DNA from 2 places in the Avibacterium sp. 20-132 genome. Region 1 is predicted to be linked to the other one. Evidence: riboswitches for the same ligand, from Rfam matches in the RefSeq annotation. Region 1 holds a riboswitch; the other holds the start of a gene.
The links. Region 1 has a riboswitch for molybdenum cofactor ahead of torA (trimethylamine-N-oxide reductase TorA). Riboswitches for the same ligand answer to the same signal wherever they lie in the genome.

Region 1 (11,888 bases):
CGGTAAAAATTTTTAAAACTTTTACCGCACTTTTTATTTTACTCAAACACTGCCCAAATCGGTGCGTGATCAGACGGTTTTTCCATTGCACGAATATCTAAAGCGATGCCTGTATCGGTACAGCTGTCGATCAAATTATTACTTGCTAAAATGTGATCGATACGTAAGCCACGGTTATCATCAAAGCCTTTGGAACGATAATCAAACCACGAGAATTTATCATTTGTCGTTGGATTTAGGTGGCGGAAAGTGTCTGTTAAGCCATAGGCATATAAACGGTTATACCATTCTCTTTCTTCTGGTAAGAACGAACATTTTCCTGTGCGTAACCAGCGTTTACGGTTTTCTTCACCAATACCAATATCTAAATCACTTGGGCTGATATTCATATCTCCCATAATAATAATTGGATTTTCTTTATTATGATCTTGTTCTAAATAACGTTGTAAATCCGCATAGAATTTTTCTTTTGCGGGGAATTTTGTTTCGTGATTACGGCTTTCCCCTTGTGGAAAATAGCCATTGATCACGGTGAGCAAGCCAAATTTTGTTTCCATCTCCGCCATAATAATGCGTTTTTGGGCATCTGCTTCATCAGTAGGGAAGCCTTTGTGAATGGCTTTCGGTGCTTGTTTTAATAAAAAAGCCACACCATAATGTCCTTTTTGTCCGTGATGGTAAACGTGATAACCAAGGTGTTCGACTAAGGCATAAGGGAAATCTTCATCCGCCACTTTAATTTCCTGTAGGCCTAAAATATCAGGTTGATACTGTGCTATGATGGCTTCTAATTGGTGTGGTCTTGCTCGTAGCCCATTGATATTAAAAGACATTACTTTCATTTCATTTATTCCTAGTTGTATATTTAAAAAATTAAGCTGGCATTATACTAAGGTTTAGCTCATTTAAAAAATGATAATATTTTTTACCGTACTTTACTTTGTTCGGCAATCTGTTGATTTATATCATTAAATATGGCGCGAAATTTCTTTATGATAGACACGTTTATTCGTCAATAACAGGGAAGCAAATGACAGTAGTATGGTCTTGTTTAGTCAATGAGCAGAAAGAATTAATTGAATGGGAAAATCACCAAGGAAAGGCATATCTTGAAAATTACCCCCAACTTATTGATTATGCACAGGCGTTGCTGGCTTCCAAACGCGATAACGTGCATTTCTATTATCAAGCTGATCAGCAATGGTTTAATGTCAGTTTACAACGTTATAAGCAAAGGTTTACCTTACTTACTGCGCAACAAATACCATTGCCTTTTGAGCTGAGTAAACGAGAACTTGAAATTTTAACCTTGCTCAGTAGTGGGCTAAGCAATGCGGAAATTTCTCAACAGCTTTTTATTAGTGAGCGTACTGTTGCCAAACACGTTGAACATCTTTTTCAAAAAACGCAGATTGACAATCGGACGAGTTTAGCGGTGTTTGCTATCACAGAAAATCTGTGCTGTTTGCCAACCCCGGGGGATTTGCCCCAATCTCTTTTAGCAACCTATGAAATTGAAGGGCTAGCTAAGGGTAAAAAACTGTCGAAAAAAGTACCGCACTTTATTCATTCCGCCATTTCTCGTCCTATCACCATTGGCGTGCCTTATGTGGAGCAAGGTATTGGGCAATGGGATACGCAGGAATTATGCAACGGTTCACAGTTAGCGGTCGAAATGATCAACCAACAAGGGGGAATTCATGGACGACAAGTGCGGTTAGAAACTGTCGGATTTCGTGTTGATGATCCCCAAAGTATCCAACAAGCTTACCAAACATTGTTTGATAAAGAAGTGGATGCGATTTCGGCAAGCTATGCTTGCTATTCCCCTGATTTACACGAATGGATTGCAAGCAAGGGAATTCCGTATATTCATCTTGCCACTCATAGTGATTTAGGAAAGTCGCAACATAAGCAAATTAAAAATATTTTTCAAGCCTGTGCAAGTGATATTAATTATGGCGCAGGTGTCGCGCGTTTTATTCAGGCTTATCAATATCATTATCCGCAAGTTGTGAAAAATAAAAGGATTTTAGTGGTTACAGTAACGTGGCAAAAAATTGATATTGGTATTGAAAATCTGATTATTCAACTGCGTAACGCACATTGGTATGTGGAAGTGCTTGCATTAGAAAAATCATCTGATGTTTTCAATGTATTAATGAAACAGGTTCATCATATTGATCCCACTTTAATTGTGTTCGCCTCTTATTTTGCTGAAGATATTCTCGCTTTTTATCAATGTTTTATACAGAATCCAATTAATGCCATTATTTATAGTATTTATGCCCCCTCTGTATTTTTACCACAAGAAAAGCAATGTGAAGACGTGTTATGGGCAAGTACAACGGGATTAAGTATGAATTATGCAGGACAAAAATTCCGCCAACACTATCAGCAATTATTTCACCACCAACCGAGTTATTCACAAGCTAGCGTGGCTTATGATCAAATTCAAATTCTCGCGAATGTTTGGCGACATAGCACCTCGCCAAGAGCCTTTAGAGAAGTTATTAATGGCATTCGATCCTTAGCGTATACTGGGGTAAACGGTACTTATTATTTTGGTGGTGAAGTTCAAGCTGGGCTTACTTATCCTGATAATACAAAAGATCTTTCAATTAGCCAGCCTCATTTATTATTCCAAATTCAGCAAGGAAAAAGTACCGTAATTGCGCCCGATGTTTTTGCTGAATCGGTATTTAGATTGCCTCATTGGTTCCGTATTTAACGGTTCTTTTTTGCGTTATATCAAATTTTACTCATTTTACTAATCCTTAAGAGGTAAATACGTAACTTTACGTATTGAGTACTTCAATGCCCACCTTATAATTTCTTTCATTATTCTACCTATTTTGATGTATCAATTTTATGTGGGGGGGCTATGGCAAAATTAAATAAGAAATTTGTATTAGGCGGTTTATTTGGCATATTGCTTGGTGTTGGCGTGTTTGCTGGATCGCAATACGCAATGAAAGCAACCAGTAGCACAGAATTTTGTGTGAGTTGCCATTCAATGGAAATTCCCAAACAAGAATGGGAAGGAAGTGTGCATTTTTCAAACCGCAAAGGCGTAAGAGCGGAATGTGCCAATTGTCATATTCCACAGGATTCCGCATTCCATTATGTAAAAACGAAAGTGATGGCATTAAAAGATGTGTGGAATACGTTTGTGGTGGATAAATTACCTGATCAAGACGCTTATGAAACCCATCGTTTAGCGATGGCAAAAGCGGTTTGGGCAGAGATGAAAGCAAGCGATTCAGTTACGTGCAAAAGCTGCCATAATCAAGAGGCGATGGTGTTATCCGAACAATCTGATGCAGCTCAGAAAATGCATAAAATTGCACAGGAAACCAACCAAACCTGTATTGATTGCCATAAAGGAATCGTCCATTTTATGCCTGAAATGGAAGTGGATAACAATGAAGCAAACAGTGAATTAGCAAAACACAGTGGGCAATTTTCGACTGAAGATAAAACCCTATATAGCTTAGCTATGGCAAATGCAACGTTACAAGAGGGGGGAACGATTCGTTTAATGCCTTATGCTGAATTAACTGATTGGAATACGGTTGATGAACAAGTTAAAGCCACATTAAGCGGTTGGCAACAAGAAGGGGCTGAAAGTGTCGTATATATGGATTTGGGCAAACGTATTATGGTGGCATTATTAGAAAATGTTGCCCAAGAGAAGGTTCAAGTGATTCGTTCTGTTTATGATGAAGTAACTGCAGCGAATTGGAAAGAAATTCGTTTACCTATTGTTGTACCAAAATCAAATTTAACCGCAGATTTAACCGCACTGAATCAGTTTGGTAAGAACTTAAATGAAACCTATTGTAGTGGTTGTCATGCGCCTATTTCTGCCGATCATTACACAGCAAATCAATGGATTGGTGTGGTCAATTCAATGAAAGATCGCACCTCGTTATCTGATGACGATGTACGCACATTAACAATTTATTTGCAGCGTAATGGTAAAGATATGGCTAACTTATCGCATTAGTATCGTAATAGTGGATTAAAATCAGGCAACCGAATACCCATTATTGTCATTTTAATCCACCATAAATAGTTTCCTAATAGGAATAAATACTAACCACTTTCGTTAGTTAGTATTAGGCTGACTCCGAGCTTGTGAACCTAAGTCGAAAGATATGGAAGCAATGCCTGCAACCTGTTTGCACAATGGTATAGTTAGAAATGATTATGCCACTCGTTTTAGAAAGGTGTCGTAATTTTAATACCCACTATCTAATTACAAGTGCGGTAGAAATTGAAGTAATTTTTCTGAGTAAATAGATTTGTGGATCGTCATTACTAGGGTTAAAAAATGAAAAAACAAGACAATATTAATGCAAGTCGTCGCGATTTCATTAAACATTCTTCGCTTGGCCTTGCAGGAACATCTTTAACGGGCGGTGTCGTTGGCTCTTTAGTTACCTCTCAGCCAGCCCTTGCAGCCGAACAAACAACGGTTGTTACAGCCGCTCACTGGGGGCCATTAGGCGTTGTGTTAGAAGACGGTAAAGTGGTTAAATCTGGGCCAGCCATTCCTTCTCCACTTGTTAATGAATTACAAACTGTTGTTGCGGATCAACTTTATAGTGAAACACGCGTAAAATATCCTATGGTGCGCAAAGGATACCTAGAAGGAAATAAAGATACGACATTACGTGGTAGAGATGAATGGGTACGAATTTCTTGGGATAAGGCATTTGAACTTGTCGCAAATGAAATGAAACGCGTGCGAGATAGTTATGGCCCAACTGGCATTTATGCGGGGTCTTATGGGTGGTATAGCTCTGGTGCGTTGCATGCGGCAAGAACATTATTACACCGTTATTTAAATGTAACGGGTGGCTTTGTTGGCTCAAAAGGGGATTATTCTACTGGGGCAGCACAAGTGATTATGCCACACGTTTTAGGCACGATAGAAGTTTATGAACAGCAAACAAGTTGGGATGTCATTTTAGAAAGTTCTGAAATTGTCGTATTATGGTCGGCAAACCCACTCACCACATTGCGTATTGCGTGGACCTCCACCGATCAGCAAGGTATTGAATACTTTAAGAAATTAAAAGAAAGTGGGAAACGTATTATTTGTATTGATCCTGTACGAAGTGAAAGTTGTGAATTCTTAGGTGCGGAATGGATCCCAATTAATACCGCAACAGATGTGCCATTAATGTTAGGTATCGCCCATACATTGGTTAGCGAAAATAAACACGATAAAGCCTTTTTACAAAAATATACGGCAGGCTATGATAAATTTGAGGAATATTTGTTAGGCAAAGCCGATGGACAGCCAAAAGATGCCGCTTGGGCAAGCAAATTAACGAGTGTTCCTGTTGAAGTCATTAAGCAATTAGCCACTGATTTCTCCACTAAGAGAACAATGCTTATGGGCGGATGGGGAATGCAACGCCAGCGTCATGGTGAACAGAGCCATTGGATGATGGTTACCCTTGCCTCTATGCTCGGACAAATTGGCTTACCGGGTGGTGGCTTTGGTTTCAGTTATCATTATGCAAATGGTGGCGCGCCAACGGCAACAGGCGGTATTATCGGTTCGATTACCGCAAATCCATCTGTGCAAGCTGGAGAAAAAACGTGGTTAGATGAAACATCAAAAATGTCTTTCCCAGTAGCGCGTGTCGCTGATGCCTTATTAAATCCCGGAAAAACAATCCAATACAATGGTACAGAAATTACCTATCCTGATATTAAATTGGTTTATTGGGCAGGTGGAAACCCATTCGTACACCACCAAGATACTAACACATTGGTTAAGGCGTTTTATAAACCGGAAACCTTCATTGTTAATGAAGTCAATTGGACACCAACAGCACGTATGGCGGATATTGTATTGCCTGTTACCACAAGCTATGAGCGTAACGACTTAACAATGTCAGGCGACTATTCAATGATGAATATTTATCCAATGAAACAAGTTGTCTCTCCGCAATTTGAAGCGAAAAATGATTATGATATTTTTACGGAATTAGCGAAACGTGCAGGTGTAGAAGCACAATTTACCGAAAATAAATCGGAAATGGATTGGCTAAAAGGTTTCTACCAAACCGCATTTGATGCGGCACGCAAAAATCGTGTATTAATGCCTAAATTTGAAAAATTCTGGGAAGAAAATAAACCGATTACCTTTAAAGCAAGTGAAAAAGCGAAAAAATGGGTTCGTTATGAAAATTTCCGCAATGATCCCTTACTTAATCCACTCGGCACACCATCAGGTAAAATTGAAATTTATTCTGATGTGATCGCCAAAATGAATTATGATGATTGTAAAGGCTACCCAAGTTGGATGGAGCCAGCCGAATTTGCGGGCAATACAACACCAGAAGCACCCCTTGCTTTGGTTACACCACATCCATACTACCGCTTGCATAGCCAGCTTGCTCACACATCATTACGCCAAAAATATGCGGTGAATGATCGCGAACCCGTGCTAATTCATAAAGATGATGCGGCAGCACGCGGTATTGCTGATGGCGATATCGTTCGTATTTATAATCAACGCGGACAAGTGCTTGCTGGTGCTGTTGTTACTGATGGTATCATCAAAGGTACAGTCGCCTTACATGAAGGGGCTTGGTACGATCCAGCGGATCTTGGACAATCGGATAAATCATTATGTAAAAATGGTTGTCCAAATGTACTAACCCGAGATGAAGGCACATCAAAACTGGCTCAGGGTAATTCACCAAATACCTGTATTGTACAAGTGGAAAAATTCACTGGTGAAGCCCCTGCGGTTACAGTCTTTAAACAACCAAAACAATCAGCTTAATTACTGAGTAAAAATGAAAATCAGCCTCTAGGGGCTGATTTTTTTTGCCATAATTTATTGCTGTTTAGTGTTGAAATAAACCCACATTGGCTTGGCTTACTGTATTCTCTGTGTCAAGCCAGCCTATGTTATTGGAATTAAGTAGCTATAAAGTGCGGTCGTTTTTTTGCGAGTTTTACATAAATAGGTTTTAGGTTATGGGAGAATATTTCTCGTGGTTATAGGCTAAAAGCGTATTATTGCCTTTTCTCTCCCAAAGTTTCGCAAAACAAAACTCAGCGATAGGCTGAGTTTTATGGCGATTAATGAAGTGCGGTACTTTTTTTATGAATTTCCAACAAATTTTCTTCTTGCTTAGGCATTTGTAGATAAAAGCCTTGTTGTTGGATTTTTTCGAGAACTTCTTGATTATCTGCGTTGATTAAAGACTTGTCTCCTTTAAGATTAAATAACATCACAAAAATAGGTGTGCCGAAATTATTGCGTAGCGTTTCAGGAATGGCGGAAAATTCATCACGTTTCGCGATGTATAAATACATTCCTGCTTTTTTCTTACTTTTGTAAATCGCACAAATCATAAGTGTTTCCTAGTCTTCGGCTTGTTGTTTGTTTTGGCGGGATTGTTTCCATTTCCAAAAGACAATCAGCGCAACGACGGCAATAATCACATAAATAACAAATTGTCCTTTCTTGATTTGCTCATTGAGCCAATCTAAATTACTTGCCCCAAAATGACCTAAATAGACCCAAATTGGCACAGAAATAATCGCAGCAAAAAAATCAATCAGGACAAAGCGGATAAAACTAACGCGGCGGGTAATACCTGAAACCATATAAATTGGCGCTCTTAATCCGGGCAGAAAACGGGCGGTAAAGAGAACACGGTTGCCGTATTTATCAAATTGGGCGCGCACCATTTGTAAGCGTTTTAAGGTGAGTATTTTGCGAATTGGGCGGAAACGTAGGATTTTTACGCCATAAAGGCGTCCTAGCCAATACATTGTGCTGTCGCCAAGTAGCACACCCAATATACTGACTACCAGCATAATATGTGGATTGGTATAGCCTAAGCCAGAAATTACCCCGCCTGAAACAAGGGTGATGTCTTCAGGAATTGGCACACCAAAACCACAGATAATTAAAACAAACAGTACCGCGAAATAGCCATAGTCAGTAAAAAAGTTGATTAAAAATTCCATATCAAATCCGCATTTAATTTGCCACAATGGTGAAATTCAAGATGCTGATTATTGTAACTTTTTTTGTGAAAATAGCCATTAAAAATGTGGAAATAAGTGGATTTCTATTTGCCTTAAGGGCGGGCATTGATTATAATTTGCGACCTCAAAGATTCCTTTGAGCTTGATTTTATGAAATCGCTGGGTCGCCTGCGATTTTTTCGATTAACTTTTTATTAAAGAGAATACAATTATGTCATTCAAATTTAACGCTGAAGTGCGTACAGCGCAAGGTAAGGGTGCGAGCCGCCGCCTGCGTCATAATGGTCAAATTCCTGCAATCGTTTATGGTGGGAATGCAGAACCTGTTTCAATCATTTTAAGCCACGATGAATTAAACAATGCTCAAGTACACGATGCTTTCTATTCAGACGTGATCACCTTAGTGATTGATGGTAAAGAAGTGGCAGTAAAAGTGCAAGCAATGCAACGCCACCCATTCAAACCGAAATTAGTTCATATCGACTTTAAACGCGTTTAATTCCGTATTGAATGAAAAAGCACCTTTTTTAAGGTGCTTTTTTGTTATCCCCGTTTTAGAATGTATATTCAATTTTTGCCCAATAAGTACGAGGCATTCCAAGCACGGCAAAACTGCGGTCATATTTTCCGCGCTGTACTTGCCAATAATGCTTATTGAACAGATTTTCTACTCCAGCTCGAAGGATAACCTCTTGGTTTTGGGACATTTTGAAACGATATTTTGCCCCAAGATCTATGGTGGCATAAGACGGAAATTTATAGGTTTTTGCGTAATCTTGGTAGGATTTTCCATAATATTGCACTGCACTACTTAATAACAGATTTGGTGCGAAACTTGGTTCCCATTCTATGGCTGATTTGGCAATAATGCGTGGGCTTGCCACTTGAACGCCGCTGATGATTTCCCCCGCATAGCTTGAGAAGTCAATGAGATCGCCTTTGTTGTAAGTGATGCCGAAACTTGGTCGTAAGCGACCTTTAAGTAAATTTGCATAAAGGTTAAATTCAATTCCACGATTACGTTCTTTGCCCTGCTCCTCTCCGGAAGTGCGGTGATATTTTGTGGCAGATTTTGCACTGATGATACCAGGGCGTGTGATTTGGTAAAGGCTAAGGGTGGTGGTGAAGGTGTCCCCCCAGTTTTTTCTTGCTCCCAGCTCAATTTGACGGCTTACGCGTGGATTAGTCATTGTGCCATCTTCATCTACATAACCAGGTTCAAGATCTTCTAAATAATTTCCATAAAGGACAAAATTGGAATTAGGCACCCAAGCAAGGGTAAGCATTGGGCTAAAGCGGTGCGATTTGCCGTCTGTTTTTATGGATTTTTCTCCTGTTATTGTGTTGGTTTGATAGTTGGTTTGTTTAATCCATTGTAAGCGACCGCCTAAGGTTAAACGAATTTGATCGTCAAATAGACCGAGCGTATCCGCTAAAGCAAGACTGTAAGATTTTAATTTTTGATCCGTATTGCCTTGGGCTAGAGGTTTGAAGTTATCCACTTGAGCAAAGTGAGGGGCGTAGAGATTGCCACCAGAAAATGCTTTAAGCACAGGGCTTTGATCAAAATCTCGTTCGCGTAGTACCGCATCAAAAGCTACATTCCAATTATGGCTTAATGTGCCAGTAAAATGATTCCCTTGTAATTTTAAATTTCCGCTGGTAGTGCGAGTGATAAAATCCATCGCACGCATTTGGCTGATTTTATAATCACCGTTAGGTTGAATATGGGTGGCAAGAATTTGTCCAAAATTGCCGTAATAATTTGATGTCATATGTCCAATGCCGCCAGATAAAGTCATCTCATAAGGTAAGTCATAAGAAGCAGTAAGCATAATGGTTTGATCCCGCGTGGTTTGTCCTGACCAAGTAGGGATTAAATTGATCTGACCATTTGGTGCGGTTGGTAAGGCATAAGTGAGATTTTGAATATCTTGCACCCTTGCGCGCCCACCCTGTGTGGCACGTTTGGCATAGAGATAATCCAAATCAACGCGTAATTTTTCACCACGATAATCGGCGGAAATGGCGAATTCTTTATTGCGTTCATAATAATGATCGCGCGCTGTATCGCCATCACGATAGAGTCCATTAATGCGAATGCCCCATTCTTTATTTGCCCCAAAACGGCGACCAAAATCAAAAGATTCTTGTAAACGGGAATTGCTAAACCAAGTAAAGCCAAGACGATTGATGTTTTTATCAGTAGCGTGTTTGGTTTCAATATTAATTGACGCGCCTGATGAACCTTCAGGATCCATTCCCACAGTGGCAGTAGAGGCACCTTTAATTAGCTGGGCTGAGCTGACAGCAGCGGTTGGGGAATTGTAAGTGGAATATAATCCTGCTAAGCCGTTTAAACTAAATTGACGGGCATCTAATTGTAAACCACGCACATAAACGCCTTGCAAGGTGTTAGTTTCACCACCAAAATTCATTACAGAAGCATCTGTTTTTGCGATTGCATCAACAATATTGCGAGGCTGGCTATCAGCTAGTGCCTGTTCATCATAATTTGCTACGGTGATAGGCGAGGTAAAGGCAAGTTGTTCGCCTAAAAGGCTTAAATTGACTTCTGATTTGAGCTTATTGGTGGCTTTGAATTTTTCTAATTCTGTAACCACATTGATTTCATCTAACGATTGGCTCGTTTCAGCTGAAGCGGAAAAAGAAACCCCAAAGAAAAGTGCGGTGTAAATTGTGCTTAATTTTACAGGAATGGAATATTGCATAAATTTCTCATTGATAATATGTTGGACTTGTAAATGAAAGAAAAAAGTTATTTCTTTGCATTTGCCTATAAAAACAGGGGGGATTATAGAGTAACTATATTGCTCTTATCAATGAGAATTATTCTTGTTTATAGGTGGATAGCCATTCGCATTCCTTTATCCGCACTTTCATAGACCAATGCAATCAATTTCAGTACGTCAATGGCTTGTTGCGCCGTAACCTGCAATGGGGCTTGTTCGGTGAGAACGGCGTAAATGTTGTCGTAATAGGCTTGGTAGTTGCCACGTTCGCTCTCTATTGGGCTACGAATAACAATGCCGTTGATTTCGGTATGGAGTAATCCCCAGTTTTTTTCTGGTTCAGCATTCCAATCGCCTTGCGGTTTTATGCCTTTGAGTAATAGGGCTTCTTGGTTATCCATTGTGGCTTTGATGTAACTGCCTTTGGTGCCTTGCAACATAATATAAGGTGCGGGTTCGCGTGCGCATTTGGTGGAAGAAAGTACCACTTTTTTATCAGCATAGTAGAAAATAATTTCAAAATTATCTTCAGATTTTGCCCCTGCGCGTTGTGCTTTCATATCCGCATAAAGTGCGGTGGGAATTCCGAATAAATCCACACAATGATCGATTAAATGAACGCCCAAATCATAAACTAATCCAGCGCCAAATTCGCCCGTTTCTTTCCACGCTTTACTATTTGGTTTTTGGCTAAAACGTTCGTAACGCATTTCATAATGCACAATGTCACCCAATATTTTCTGGTCGAGTAGTTTTTTCACCGTTAAAGCACCGTTATCCCAACGGCGATTTTGGTAAACGGAAAGCATTACATTATGCTGTTTGGCAAGTTTATCTAGTTCTTCTGCTTGCGCAGGGTAAACCGCAAGAGGCTTTTCTACGATGACATTTTTTCCCGCTAAAATAGCTTGTTTAGCCATTTCATAATGCGTGAGATTAGGCGTGGTGATAATCACCAAGTCAATTTCAGGGCTGAGTAATTGTTCAAATTGATGTACCACTTGAATATAAGGGTACGCGTGTTTTGCATTTTCACTGTTACGCTCAAACACTTTACGCACTTGAAAACGTGGATCGAGATCTAAAAAAGGCAGATGAAAGGTT
Region 2 (11,888 bases), 120 kb from region 1:
CAGAATTTCCCGTGAGAGATCATTAAAAAATGCGATACTGCCAAATACCGGCCCCCAAGCATCATTGATCACAACGCTAGAAAGGGAATACCAGCCAAACCCAGATGCAATGGCTAAACCTTGCGTCATCGGTAAATCAAGGACATAAGCGGAAATGATACCGCCTAGCAAGGAAGTGATAATAAAAACAATCCCCGTATAAATACCACGCTTATTGAAGATCACCTCACGTAACGCAATACCATTATTACGCAGTTGAATGCCGACAAAAAAGATCAACAGAACCAAAGCATAAGTACTTGTACTAAAAGGAAAGGCAAGCCATTCTTTGGTCAAAATCCCCACCATAAAACCAATTAATACCATTGAGCAAAGTTTGGCACTATCCAATAATAATCGCCCACGGGAAGGTAAATCTTTGCCCAAACGTTTAAGTGGCAATGGGTAAAGTTTGTCATAGAGCATTAAGCCAATAATATTGCAACTTTGAATGATTAAAGCAAAGCTGAAGGCAGAAATGCCAATTAACGGTAACGTGTTGGCAAGATCGTCTAAATGCCCTAAAGATACGCCCATAATGAACAAAATGACATAAAGCAGAAGCATTACTATTTGGTTTATACGTTGTAAAAGTGCGGTGTTTTTTGTCTTAAAAAAATAGCCTAAACACATTGGTGCGAGGACGATAAGTAATCCTTCAAACACAGTTTTTTCCTTAAAATGATGAAATTATTATGCTATTTTACGCAAGTGAGATAAAAATACAAAGGAGCAATGATGTATTTGCGTCAATTAGATTTGGTGGGATTTCGTGGCATAAACCGCCTTTCACTTACTTTACAACCGAATATGGTGTTGATTGGTGAAAATGCTTGGGGGAAATCCAGTTTATTGGCGGCGTTAAGTGTCATTTTTAATAACGAGCAACGCCTTTATCAATTCCAATCAACGGATTTTTATCAAGACGAAAAAAATGCCTCTACGGTGAAAGAAATCACCCTATTATTTACCTTTAGCCTTCACCGTGAAGCAAAATCCTTAGCGCATTTTCCTTATCCTCAACTTGCCGTTTTTGATGATGAACCTTATGCCAAAATTTATTTTCAGATTATGGGGGAAATGCGAGGCTCAGAGATTATCACCACCTACCATTTTTTAGATGGGGAAGGGAAAATACTTAGCGTAGAAAACCCAGAACAAATGGCAATGGCATTAATTGCACAGCATCCTGTTTATCGTTTTCGTGATGCAAGACGTAATTCCCCCTCTGATGCTCAATCTTTCTCGGCATCACCTTGGTTGGGTGACCCTAAGCTTAATCGCGAAATTCAATCCACGTTGTGCTTACTGCAACATTATTTTCTCAATCGCGTTATGTCAGCAGAATTAATGCAAGATACCACCGCACTTTGGAATGATGTGAAATCGCTTTGCCTGAAATTGCGCGAAAAACAGCACCATTCATTACGCCATATTTTATTTCAACAATTAAGCCAATTATTTGTTTCTGCTAATGAATTACGCGATCTTCACCGCTTACGGCCAATTATTTTATTTGAAGATCCAGACGCCCGTTTGCATCCTAGAATGGTGGCGATTATATGGGAATTAGTCAGTTATTTACCCATTCAACGTATTACCACTACAAATTCTGTGGAATTGCTCTCACAAATCCCTTTGCAGGCGATTTGCCGTTTAGTGAGAGGCAGTGAACGCACACAAGCTTTTCAGCTCTCACATCAATTAAATAAAGAGGAATTACGCCGTTTAAGCTTTCATATTCGCCATAACCGTAGTCTCGCATTATTTTCGCGAATGTGGCTGTTAGTGGAGGGAGAAACGGAAGTTTGGATTTTAACAGAATTGGCTGATCTACTTGGTATTGATCTTGCGATGGAAGGCATCAGGATCGTAGAATTTGCGCAGTGTGGATTGCGTGCTTTGATTCATTATGCCAAAGCGATGGGAATTGAATGGTATGTGCTAACCGATGGGGATGAGGCCGGTAAAAAATATTCAGCAACCACGAAAAGTCTCTTGAATGAGAATGAATCACCCGCAATGCGACTGACTTATTTACCGAAACAAGATATTGAACATTTTTTCTATTATGCAGGGTTTGAGCGAGTGTTTATTCGATTAGCGCATTGGCAGGAAAGTTCACAGAAATATTTGGTTCATCGTATCATTCAACGTGCCATACAACGCACATCAAAGCCCGATCTTGCCGTGGCGTTATCTGATGAGATTAAGCAACGCGGTGTGGAATCCATTCCTCGTTTGTTTAAACAGCTTTTCACGCGTGTATTAATTTTAGCACGTTCATCTTGAGGAATAGGTAAAAATGGCAAGCAAATAAGTTAAGTGGAGAAATAAAAGTAGAGAGAAAACGGGGAGAAAAAAGGAGAGAAAAAATACACGGCAATGAATGCCGCGATATTTCACTTATTTATGCAAAACGGGAAGCTTAATTTCCCTCACTTTCATCGTAAAGCCATCAATTAGCAATAATCGTCCACATAAATTCTCGCCAATTTTCAACCGCACTTTGATTGCTTCAAGAGCTTGCATTGAGCCAATAATCCCCACCATCGGAGCAAGCACGCCGGTTTCCACACAACTTAGCGGCGCATTGCCAAAAAGTTGGCTGAGTTGGCGATAAGTCGGCGTGTTTTCTTCATAGGTGAAAACGGAAATTTGTCCTTCCATACGGATTGCTGCCCCCGAAATAAGCGGCGTTTTGCTTTGCTCACAACAACGATCTAGCTGATTCCGTGTTTCTACGTTATCGGTACAATCTAGCACCACATCGACATTTTGTAATAACGCAAGGAGCGCCTCATCCGTTAATTGTTGATTGATTGCTTCAAGATGCACGTGTGGATTTAAGCGTTGTAAACTGAGCTTAGCGGATTCCACTTTGGGCATTGCAAGACGGCTATCATCGTGTAGCACTTGGCGTTGTAAGTTAGACAAAGAGACGCGATCAAAATCCACTAAAATTAATTTGCCAACGCCCGCTACAGTTAAATATTGGCTTGCAGCACAGCCCAAGCCTCCCAAGCCCATAACAAGCATTGTGCTATCTTTTAATGTTTCTTGACCATCAAAATCAATGGATTTCAGTACAATTTGGCGATTGTAACGCAGTTCTTCTTCCGCAGTGAGTTCGATCATAATTAGCCCAACAATTCATTAAAGGGTTCAATGGTAACCATTTCACCGGCTTGAACATTGCCTCGTTCTGCTTCTAATACAATAAAACAGTTGCTTTCAATAAACGCACTAAAGAGATGAGAACCTTGAAAACCAACGGCTTTGACTTCAAGTTGTCCTTGTTCATTGAGCCAATAAAAACCGCGTTGAAAGTCTTTGCGACCGATGCCCTTTTTCAGATTTTCACTGGCTATCGCCTTGAGTTGTTGTGGCGCTTGCCATTGGCTATATCCACTGAGTTTTGCGATAGCAGGCTGTACTAACTGATAAAACGTAACTAATGCCGAAACGGGATTTCCTGGTAAGCCACAAAACCACGCTTTTTCGAGTTTACCGAATGCAAAAGGTTTGCCGGGTTTCATTGCGATTTTCCAGAAATTAACCTTGCCAAGTTTTTCTAAAATATTTTTTGTGAAATCTGCTTCACCGACAGAAACCCCACCGCTGGTAATGACTAAATCTGCTTGCTCTTGTGCTTGTAAAAAGGCTTTTTCAAATAATGCTTCATCATCAGGCAAAATGCCGAAATCTAAAATTTCACAAGGCAATTTTTCGAGCAATAATTTCACCGTAAAGCGGTTGGTATCGTAAATTTTACCTTCACTTAATGGTTCACCTACTGGCACTAATTCATCACCCGTAGAAAGAATAGCGACTTTTAAACGCGCAAATACAGGCACTTCAGCAATACCTAAAGACGCAAGTAAGGGTAAGGAAAGTGCGGTGAGTTTTTCGCCTGTTTTTAGTACCACATCGCCTTTTTTCACATCTTCACCAGCACGGCGAATATTTTGCCCTAATTTGGGGATTTCATTGAAGGTTACCGTGCCGTCTTCATTAAGTTGCACATTTTCTTGCATGACCACGGCATCGGTACCCGCTGGGATCATTGCGCCTGTCATAATTCGTATTGCACTTTGTGGCAACCACTCACCATTAAAAGGGTTACCCGCAAAGGCTTTGCCTGCAACGTTTAACGTATGTGATTGTGCAAGATCCGCAAGACGTACCGCATAACCATCCATTGCAGAGTTATCAAAAGAAGGCACGTTAATTGGAGAGATAATATTGTCCGCACAAATACGTTGGCTCGCTTGCGATAAGGGGAGCGTTTCACATTGTTGTGGTAAAGGAAGTTGCTCTAACATCTGTGTTAGCGCTTGTTCAAGGCTAAGCATAAATTGTCCTTTTGTCTGCTTAAATATTTTCTCATTCTACTCATTTTTTTCATATAAATTAACTATTATTCTCATTTTATTATTGTTTTAGACTTTGATAGAATAGCCCAATTTAAAATTTGGAGAGTAGTCAATGAATAAAATTTCACCTGAGGCAGAAAAAGTTCGTCAGGCATTAGTGAGCAAAGGGATAGAAACCCCGATGATTACCACACAACTTACAAAATCTCAACGTCGAGAAGGCATTGAGCAACATATGCGTGAGGTAATGAAATTGATTGGTCTGGATTTGCGTGATGATAGCCTTGAGGAAACCCCCATTCGTTTAGCCAAAATGTTCATTGATGAAATTTTTAGTGGCTTGGATTACGCCAATTTCCCGAAAATCACTAATATTGAAAATCGAATGAAAGTGAGCGAAATGGTGTTGGTGAATGACGTTACGCTAACTAGCACTTGTGAACATCATTTTGTCACCATTGATGGAATGGTGTCCGTTGCGTACTATCCGAAAAAATGGGTAATTGGGTTATCAAAAATTAATCGTGTTGTGGCGTTTTTTGCCCAGCGCCCACAAGTACAAGAACGTTTAACTGAACAAATCTTACTGGCTTTCCAAACCATTTTAGAAACAGAAGATGTGGCAGTGTATGTTAAAGCCACTCATTTTTGCGTGAAATGTCGAGGTATTAAAGATACCAATAGTTATACCGTTACCTCTGCATTTGGTGGCGTATTCCTTGATGACCGAGAAACAAGGAAAGAATTTTTGAGTTTAATTAATAAATAATTTTAGGAAAAAATAGGGCGAAAGAATTTCGTCCTATTTTTAAGTACGAGGACTTATCTTATTAGTTCTTCAATTAAATCATCAATGGCTTTGCATAATAATGTGCGATCGTGGCGGTAGGTTATATCATCTGCGCGTAATCGTCTCGCAATAAGGGTTAAACCTTCATTTTTCTGTACTGGTTCTAAGCCATTTTGAACAATTGCGCCATCAATAATATTTTTTCCTACCGTTTCGTTAATCCAATTTATCCGATCTTGTAACGACAATGCCGCAGAAGGACTATGCTCAACTCCAAGATTATCAATGAAAATTTTCTTAGCTTGACTGTTTCTCAATGCATCGATGATTTCAGGTAATAAAATCGGTGGCATTATGCTAGTGAGAAAACTCCCCGGTCCAAATAAAATAATTTCAGCCTGTTGAATGGCTTGTATCGCTTCGGGCGTCGCACTGACAAGGGGAACAAGAAAAATAGAATTGGGGATTTCAGTTAAATCATCAATTTCGACTTCACCAACTACGCTTGAGCCAGAGGGAAGCGAAGCAGCGAGGTGTACAGGGGTTTCAGACATTGGGATAATGAATGATTTTACATGTAAGAGATCGCGGATTAAATTCACCCCTTCAGTTGGGCGAATATGCATATTTTCTAACGCTTTAAGCATTAAGTTGCCGAGATTATGACCTGCTAATTCCCCACTTCCTGAAAAGCGATATTCAAATAATGCCGAAGCAGTGCTAGGTTCTGTGATAATTTGATTTAAACAATTACGCAGATCACCCCAAGCAATCCCGCCTTGCTGTCGCCGAATTCTTCCTGTCGAACTGCCATTATCTGTAGTGGTAACGATACCAGTAAGACGTTCTTTCATAAAACTCAAGGCAGACATTACGCGTCCAAGTCCGTGTCCTCCGCCAATAGCCACAATTTTATTTATTTTATCTAAGTTTTCATGACGGCTATGTGGTGTTAAATCACTCATTATTTTTCCTTAAGTAGGTGAGGGTGAGACGGATGTTAAGTATAAACAAATTTAAACAAAAGTGCGGTGTAAATTTTATAAATTTTCGTTATATAAAATATTATATAATTGATTTATAAGTAAAAAATATCCCCTTTTTTGATATAGATCTCATTCTAGGTATAGCTTAAATTCGCTTAAACCTTTAGAATAAAGAAAATTTTCGCATAACTCCGAGCTTGTTTGCCTACGTTTTATTTAACGATGAAATAAGGTAGCAATGCCAGTAATACAATGTTGTATTACTCAGGGATACGTTGGAAACGGCTTATCCTCTCTCATTTTAGAAAGGTGTCTAATGCAAACAATTCCCATAAAGCAGGTGGGAGAAACGCGTCTTATAGATGGGTTTGCTCGCCAATATTATTATCTGCGCTTATCTATTACAGATATGTGCAATTTTCGTTGTAACTATTGTTTACCCAATGGTTATCAGCCAGAGCCAAATAAACCGAGCTTTCTTACTCAAAGTGAAATTGTTCGCTTGGTGCGTGCTTTTGCTCATCTTGGTACGGAAAAAATTCGTATCACGGGCGGTGAGCCGACCTTACGCAGAGATTTCCTCTCAATCGTGGAACACATTCAGCAAGTTGAACATATTAAGCAAATTGCGCTCACAACCAATGGTTATCGTATGGCAAAAGAGGTAGCCGCTTGGAAACAAGCAGGAATTACCTCCATAAATGTGAGTGTCGATAGCCTTGATGCTAAAATGTTTCAACGTATTACAGGGGTAGATAAATTTGCTGAAATTATGCAAGGCATTGATCGTGCTTTTGAGGTGGGATACCGTAAGGTAAAGGTAAATGCTGTATTAATGAAAAATCTGAATACCCAAGAATTTGGGGCGTTTCTCAATTGGATTAAAGATCGCCCCATTCAAATGCGATTTATTGAATTAATGCAGACGGGCGAAATGGATCAATTTTTTCAACGCTATCATCTATCTGGGCAAATTTTAGCTGATCAATTACTTGAGTCCGGTTGGCAATTACAACCGCGTGGTTATTTAGATGGCCCTGCTAAAGTGTTCAAACACCCCGACTATCAAGGGGAAATCGGTTTAATTATGCCTTATGAAAAGAATTTCTGTACAAGTTGCAATCGATTACGAGTCTCCGCAAAAGGTAAATTGCATTTATGTTTATTTGGTGAGGAGGGCATTGAATTACGTGATTTATTACAGTATGACGAGCAACAGCCACAATTAGAAGCACGTATATTTTCAGCCTTACAAGGAAAACGGGAACATCATTTTTTACATAATGGTGATAGCGGAGTGCGTAATCATCTTGCCAGCATTGGCGGTTAATAAAGGAATAACGATGACCACATTTACTCATATTAATAACAATGGCGAAGCCAATATGGTGGACGTTTCGGGCAAACAAGAAACGGTTCGTGAAGCAAGAGCAGAAGCTTTAGTGACAATGTCACCCTCTACCTTGCAAATGATTTTATCAGGCCAACACCACAAAGGTGATGTTTTTGCCACCGCGCGTATTGCAGGGATACAAGCGGCAAAACGGACTTGGGATTTAATTCCATTATGTCATCCTTTATTACTTTCAAAAGTGGAAGTCTCTTTAACTGCCTTACCTGAGCGTAACCAAGTGCGTATTGAAAGCCTATGCAAATTAACGGGCAAAACAGGCGTGGAAATGGAAGCACTTACCGCAGCAAGCGTGGCTGCCTTAACCATTTATGATATGTGTAAAGCGGTGCAAAAAGATATCGTGATTGAACATATTCGCCTTTTAGAAAAGTGCGGTGGAAAATCTGGCCATTTTTTAGCAGGAAAAACAGAATGATTAAAGTATTATTTTTCGCCCAAACACGAGAGTTAATTGGTGTTGATGAGATCGAAGTAACAGGACAATTTGCCAATGCAGAAGCATTACGCCAACATTTAAGTGCCAAAGGGGATAAATGGGCATTAGCATTAGATAAAGAAAAACTTTTGGTTGCGATTAACCAAACATTGTCTAATCTTGAAAGTGCAGTACAAAATGGTGATGAAATTGCTTTTTTCCCACCTGTTACAGGAGGATAAGATGGCAGAAATCCAAATAGCTGTACAAACTGCACATTTTGATCAAAATGCGGTTTATCGTTGGGTGTCTGCGCCGAATAATGTTGGGGCTGCCGTGATTTTCGTAGGAAAAGTGCGAGAAATGAATTTAGGAGATAATGTATCCAGTTTGTTTCTAGAGCATTATCCTGCAATGACCGAAAAAGCGTTACGTGAAATCGTGGAAGAAGCCTGTTCCCGTTGGCAGTTATTACGCGTGGCTGTCATTCATCGTGTTGGTTTATTGCATACGGGGGATGAAATCGTGCTTGTTGCGGTCAGTTCCCCTCACCGTGGTGAAGCCTATCAAGCAAATGAATTTATTATGGATTTTCTGAAAAGCAAAGCGCCTTTTTGGAAAAAAGAGCAGACAGATAAGGGCGAACGGTGGATTGAACATCGAGAGAGTGATCAGCAGGCGTTAGATAAGTGGTAAAAGCCGCATTTTTGATAAGTTTTTTATTTACTTAAGGTGTTCTAGTAAAAATTTGTATTTTTTTACTATTTTTTACAAAAAAACACTTGCAAAGATTTTCGAGATGTCTATAATACGCCGCACACAACGACGCGACGTTGTAGAAATAAAGATGATACAAATCGCGTCGTTATTTTTTGCTCTTTAACAATCAATCAGACAATCTGTGTGGGCATTCGTTGATTTTCAAAAAGATTTAAAATTTAGAAATCAATGATGCTTAACTTGAAATTCGAAAAGAATATAACGTTATGTATTCATTGAGCGAGATTAAACTGAAGAGTTTGATCATGGCTCAGATTGAACGCTGGCGGCAGGCTTAACACATGCAAGTCGAACGGTAACGGGTTGAAAGCTTGCTTTCGATGCTGACGAGTGGCGGACGGGTGAGTAATGCTTGGGAATCTGTTTTATGGAGGGGGATAACCATTGGAAACGATGGCTAACACCGCGTAATATCTGAGGATTAAAGTAGTGGGACCGCAAGGCCACTAGCCATAAGGTGAGCCCAAGTGGGATTAGGTAGTTGGTGGGGTAAAGGCCTACCAAGCCTGCGATCTCTAGCTGGTCTGAGAGGATGACCAGCCACACTGGGACTGAGACACGGCCCAGACTCCTACGGGAGGCAGCAGTGGGGAATATTGCGCAATGGGGGGAACCCTGACGCAGCCATGCCGCGTGAATGAAGAAGGCCTTCGGGTTGTAAAGTTCTTTCGGTGATGAGGAAGGTGGACGTGTTAATAGCACGTTGATTTGACGTTAGTCACAGAAGAAGCACCGGCTAACTCCGTGCCAGCAGCCGCGGTAATACGGAGGGTGCGAGCGTTAATCGGAATAACTGGGCGTAAAGGGCACGCAGGCGGTAAATTAAGTGAGATGTGAAATCCCCGAGCTTAACTTGGGAATTGCATTTCAGACTGGTTTACTAGAGTACTCTAGGGAGGGGTAGAATTCCACGTGTAGCGGTGAAATGCGTAGAGATGTGGAGGAATACCGAAGGCGAAGGCAGCCCCTTGGGGAGATACTGACGCTCATGTGCGAAAGCGTGGGGAGCAAACAGGATTAGATACCCTGGTAGTCCACGCTGTAAACGCTGTCGATTTGGGGGTTGGGCTTTGAGCTTGGCGCCCGTAGCTAACGTGATAAATCGACCGCCTGGGGAGTACGGCCGCAAGGTTAAAACTCAAATGAATTGACGGGGGCCCGCACAAGCGGTGGAGCATGTGGTTTAATTCGATGCAACGCGAAGAACCTTACCTACTCTTGACATCCAAAGAAGAACTCAGAGATGAGTTTGTGCCTTCGGGAACTTTGAGACAGGTGCTGCATGGCTGTCGTCAGCTCGTGTTGTGAAATGTTGGGTTAAGTCCCGCAACGAGCGCAACCCTTATCCTTTGTTGCCAGCACTATGGGTGGGAACTCAAAGGAGACTGCCAGTGATAAACTGGAGGAAGGTGGGGATGACGTCAAGTCATCATGGCCCTTACGAGTAGGGCTACACACGTGCTACAATGGTGCATACAGAGGGAAGCGAGCCTGCGAGGGTGAGCGAATCTCAGAAAGTGCATCTAAGTCCGGATTGGAGTCTGCAACTCGACTCCATGAAGTCGGAATCGCTAGTAATCGCGAATCAGAATGTCGCGGTGAATACGTTCCCGGGCCTTGTACACACCGCCCGTCACACCATGGGAGTGGGTTGTACCAGAAGTAGATAGCTTAACCGAGAGGGGGGCGTTTACCACGGTATGATTCATGACTGGGGTGAAGTCGTAACAAGGTAACCGTAGGGGAACCTGCGGTTGGATCACCTCCTTACCGAAGAGAAGACGAATGTTCACACAGATTGGTTGATTGATGTTAGACAATGAGAAGCAAAGGAATACCCGAATCCTTGAGGGTCTGTAGCTCAGGTGGTTAGAGCGCACCCCTGATAAGGGTGAGGTCGGTGGTTCAAGTCCACTCAGACCCACCACTCAAGTGATGAAGAAGAAATGATTGGGGATATAGCTCAGCTGGGAGAGCGCCTGCCTTGCACGCAGGAGGTCAGCGGTTCGATCCCGCTTATCTCCACCAAATCATTTAATGAGATGTAAATCATTAGTAAGTTCTTTTAGATTGTCTTAAGTAAGTGTACTTAAGATAGATTTTAGTCAGAGAATTTAGTAATGATAGTACACAAAATCAGTATTATCCTATTTGCTCTTTAACAATGTAAAAACAAGCTGAAAACTGAAGAGACTTTCAAGCCGGTGATAAAGGATAAAGTTTATCACTGAATTGAAGAAGTCTGAGTAGAAGAAGACTTACTTGAACAAAAGCAAGTAAGCGATTCTCAACGAATGACGATGATAGCTTTAAGGAAAAAATCCTTGAGGTTGTATAGTTAAGTGAGAAAGCGTACAGGGCGGATGCCTTGGCAATCAGAGGCGAAGAAGGACGTGCTAATCTGCGAAAAGCGTGGGTGAGTTGATAAGAAGCGTTTAACCCACGATGTCCGAATGGGGAAACCCGATAGGTGAAGAACCTATCATTGTTTACTGAATAAACTAGGTAAACAAGGCGAACCGGGAGAACTGAAACATCTAAGTACCCCGAGGAAAAGAAATCAACCGAGATTCTGTGAGTAGCGGCGAGCGAAAGCGGAGTAGCCAGTAAGTGATAGCAAGTGATTTAGGAGAATTGACTGGGAAGTCAAGCGAAACAGGGTGATAGCCCCGTATCTAAAAAATCGCGTGTGGTACTAAGCTTACGAGAAGTAGGGCGGGACACGAGGAATCCTGTTTGAAGATGGGGGGACCATCCTCCAAGGCTAAATACTCCTGATTGACCGATAGTGAACCAGTACTGTGAAGGAAAGGCGAAAAGAACCCCGGTGAGGGGAGTGAAATAGAACCTGAAACCCTGTACGTACAAGCAGTGGGAGCCCTTTGGGGTGACTGCGTACCTTTTGTATAATGGGTCAGCGACTTATATTTTGTAGCGAGGTTAACTGAATAAGGGAGCCGAAGGGAAACCGAGTCTTAACTGGGCGATGAGTTGCAAGGTATAGACCCGAAACCCGGTGATCTAGCCATGGGCAGGTTGAAGGTTGGGTAACACTAACTGGAGGACCGAACCGACTAATGTTGAAAAA

Region 2: it holds a riboswitch for molybdenum cofactor, as region 1 does, so the genes downstream of both, moaA (GTP 3',8-cyclase MoaA) here and torA (trimethylamine-N-oxide reductase TorA) in region 1, are expected to answer to the same signal.

What each region holds. Positions count from the first base shown of each region.
Region 1 covers NZ_CP091456.1:2,563,896-2,575,783, reverse strand. Annotated here, with positions in the region: gene xthA (exodeoxyribonuclease III) at 39-842, opposite strand; gene L4F93_RS12345 (LuxR C-terminal-related transcriptional regulator) at 1,031-2,731, shown strand; gene L4F93_RS12340 (NapC/NirT family cytochrome c) at 2,885-4,009, shown strand; molybdenum cofactor riboswitch at 4,119-4,251, shown strand; gene torA (trimethylamine-N-oxide reductase TorA) at 4,337-6,811, shown strand; gene L4F93_RS12330 (YcgL domain-containing protein) at 7,114-7,389, opposite strand; gene L4F93_RS12325 (DedA family protein) at 7,399-8,010, opposite strand; gene rplY (50S ribosomal protein L25) at 8,243-8,530, shown strand; gene L4F93_RS12315 (TonB-dependent receptor) at 8,586-10,763, opposite strand; gene L4F93_RS12310 (Gfo/Idh/MocA family oxidoreductase) at 10,892-11,888, opposite strand, start outside.
Region 2 covers NZ_CP091456.1:2,447,101-2,458,988, reverse strand. Annotated here, with positions in the region: gene L4F93_RS11885 (lysine exporter LysO family protein) at 1-705, opposite strand, end outside; gene L4F93_RS11880 (DUF2813 domain-containing protein) at 778-2,331, shown strand; gene moeB (molybdopterin-synthase adenylyltransferase MoeB) at 2,446-3,177, opposite strand; gene moeA (molybdopterin molybdotransferase MoeA) at 3,180-4,394, opposite strand; gene folE (GTP cyclohydrolase I FolE) at 4,528-5,184, shown strand; gene L4F93_RS11860 (gluconeogenesis factor YvcK family protein) at 5,238-6,170, opposite strand; molybdenum cofactor riboswitch at 6,369-6,519, shown strand; gene moaA (GTP 3',8-cyclase MoaA) at 6,508-7,521, shown strand; gene moaC (cyclic pyranopterin monophosphate synthase MoaC) at 7,535-8,020, shown strand; gene moaD (molybdopterin synthase sulfur carrier subunit) at 8,017-8,262, shown strand; gene moaE (molybdopterin synthase catalytic subunit MoaE) at 8,264-8,716, shown strand; rRNA gene L4F93_RS11835 (16S ribosomal RNA) at 9,028-10,570, shown strand; tRNA gene L4F93_RS11830 (tRNA-Ile) at 10,651-10,727, shown strand; tRNA gene L4F93_RS11825 (tRNA-Ala) at 10,753-10,828, shown strand; rRNA gene L4F93_RS11820 (23S ribosomal RNA) at 11,137-11,888, shown strand, end outside.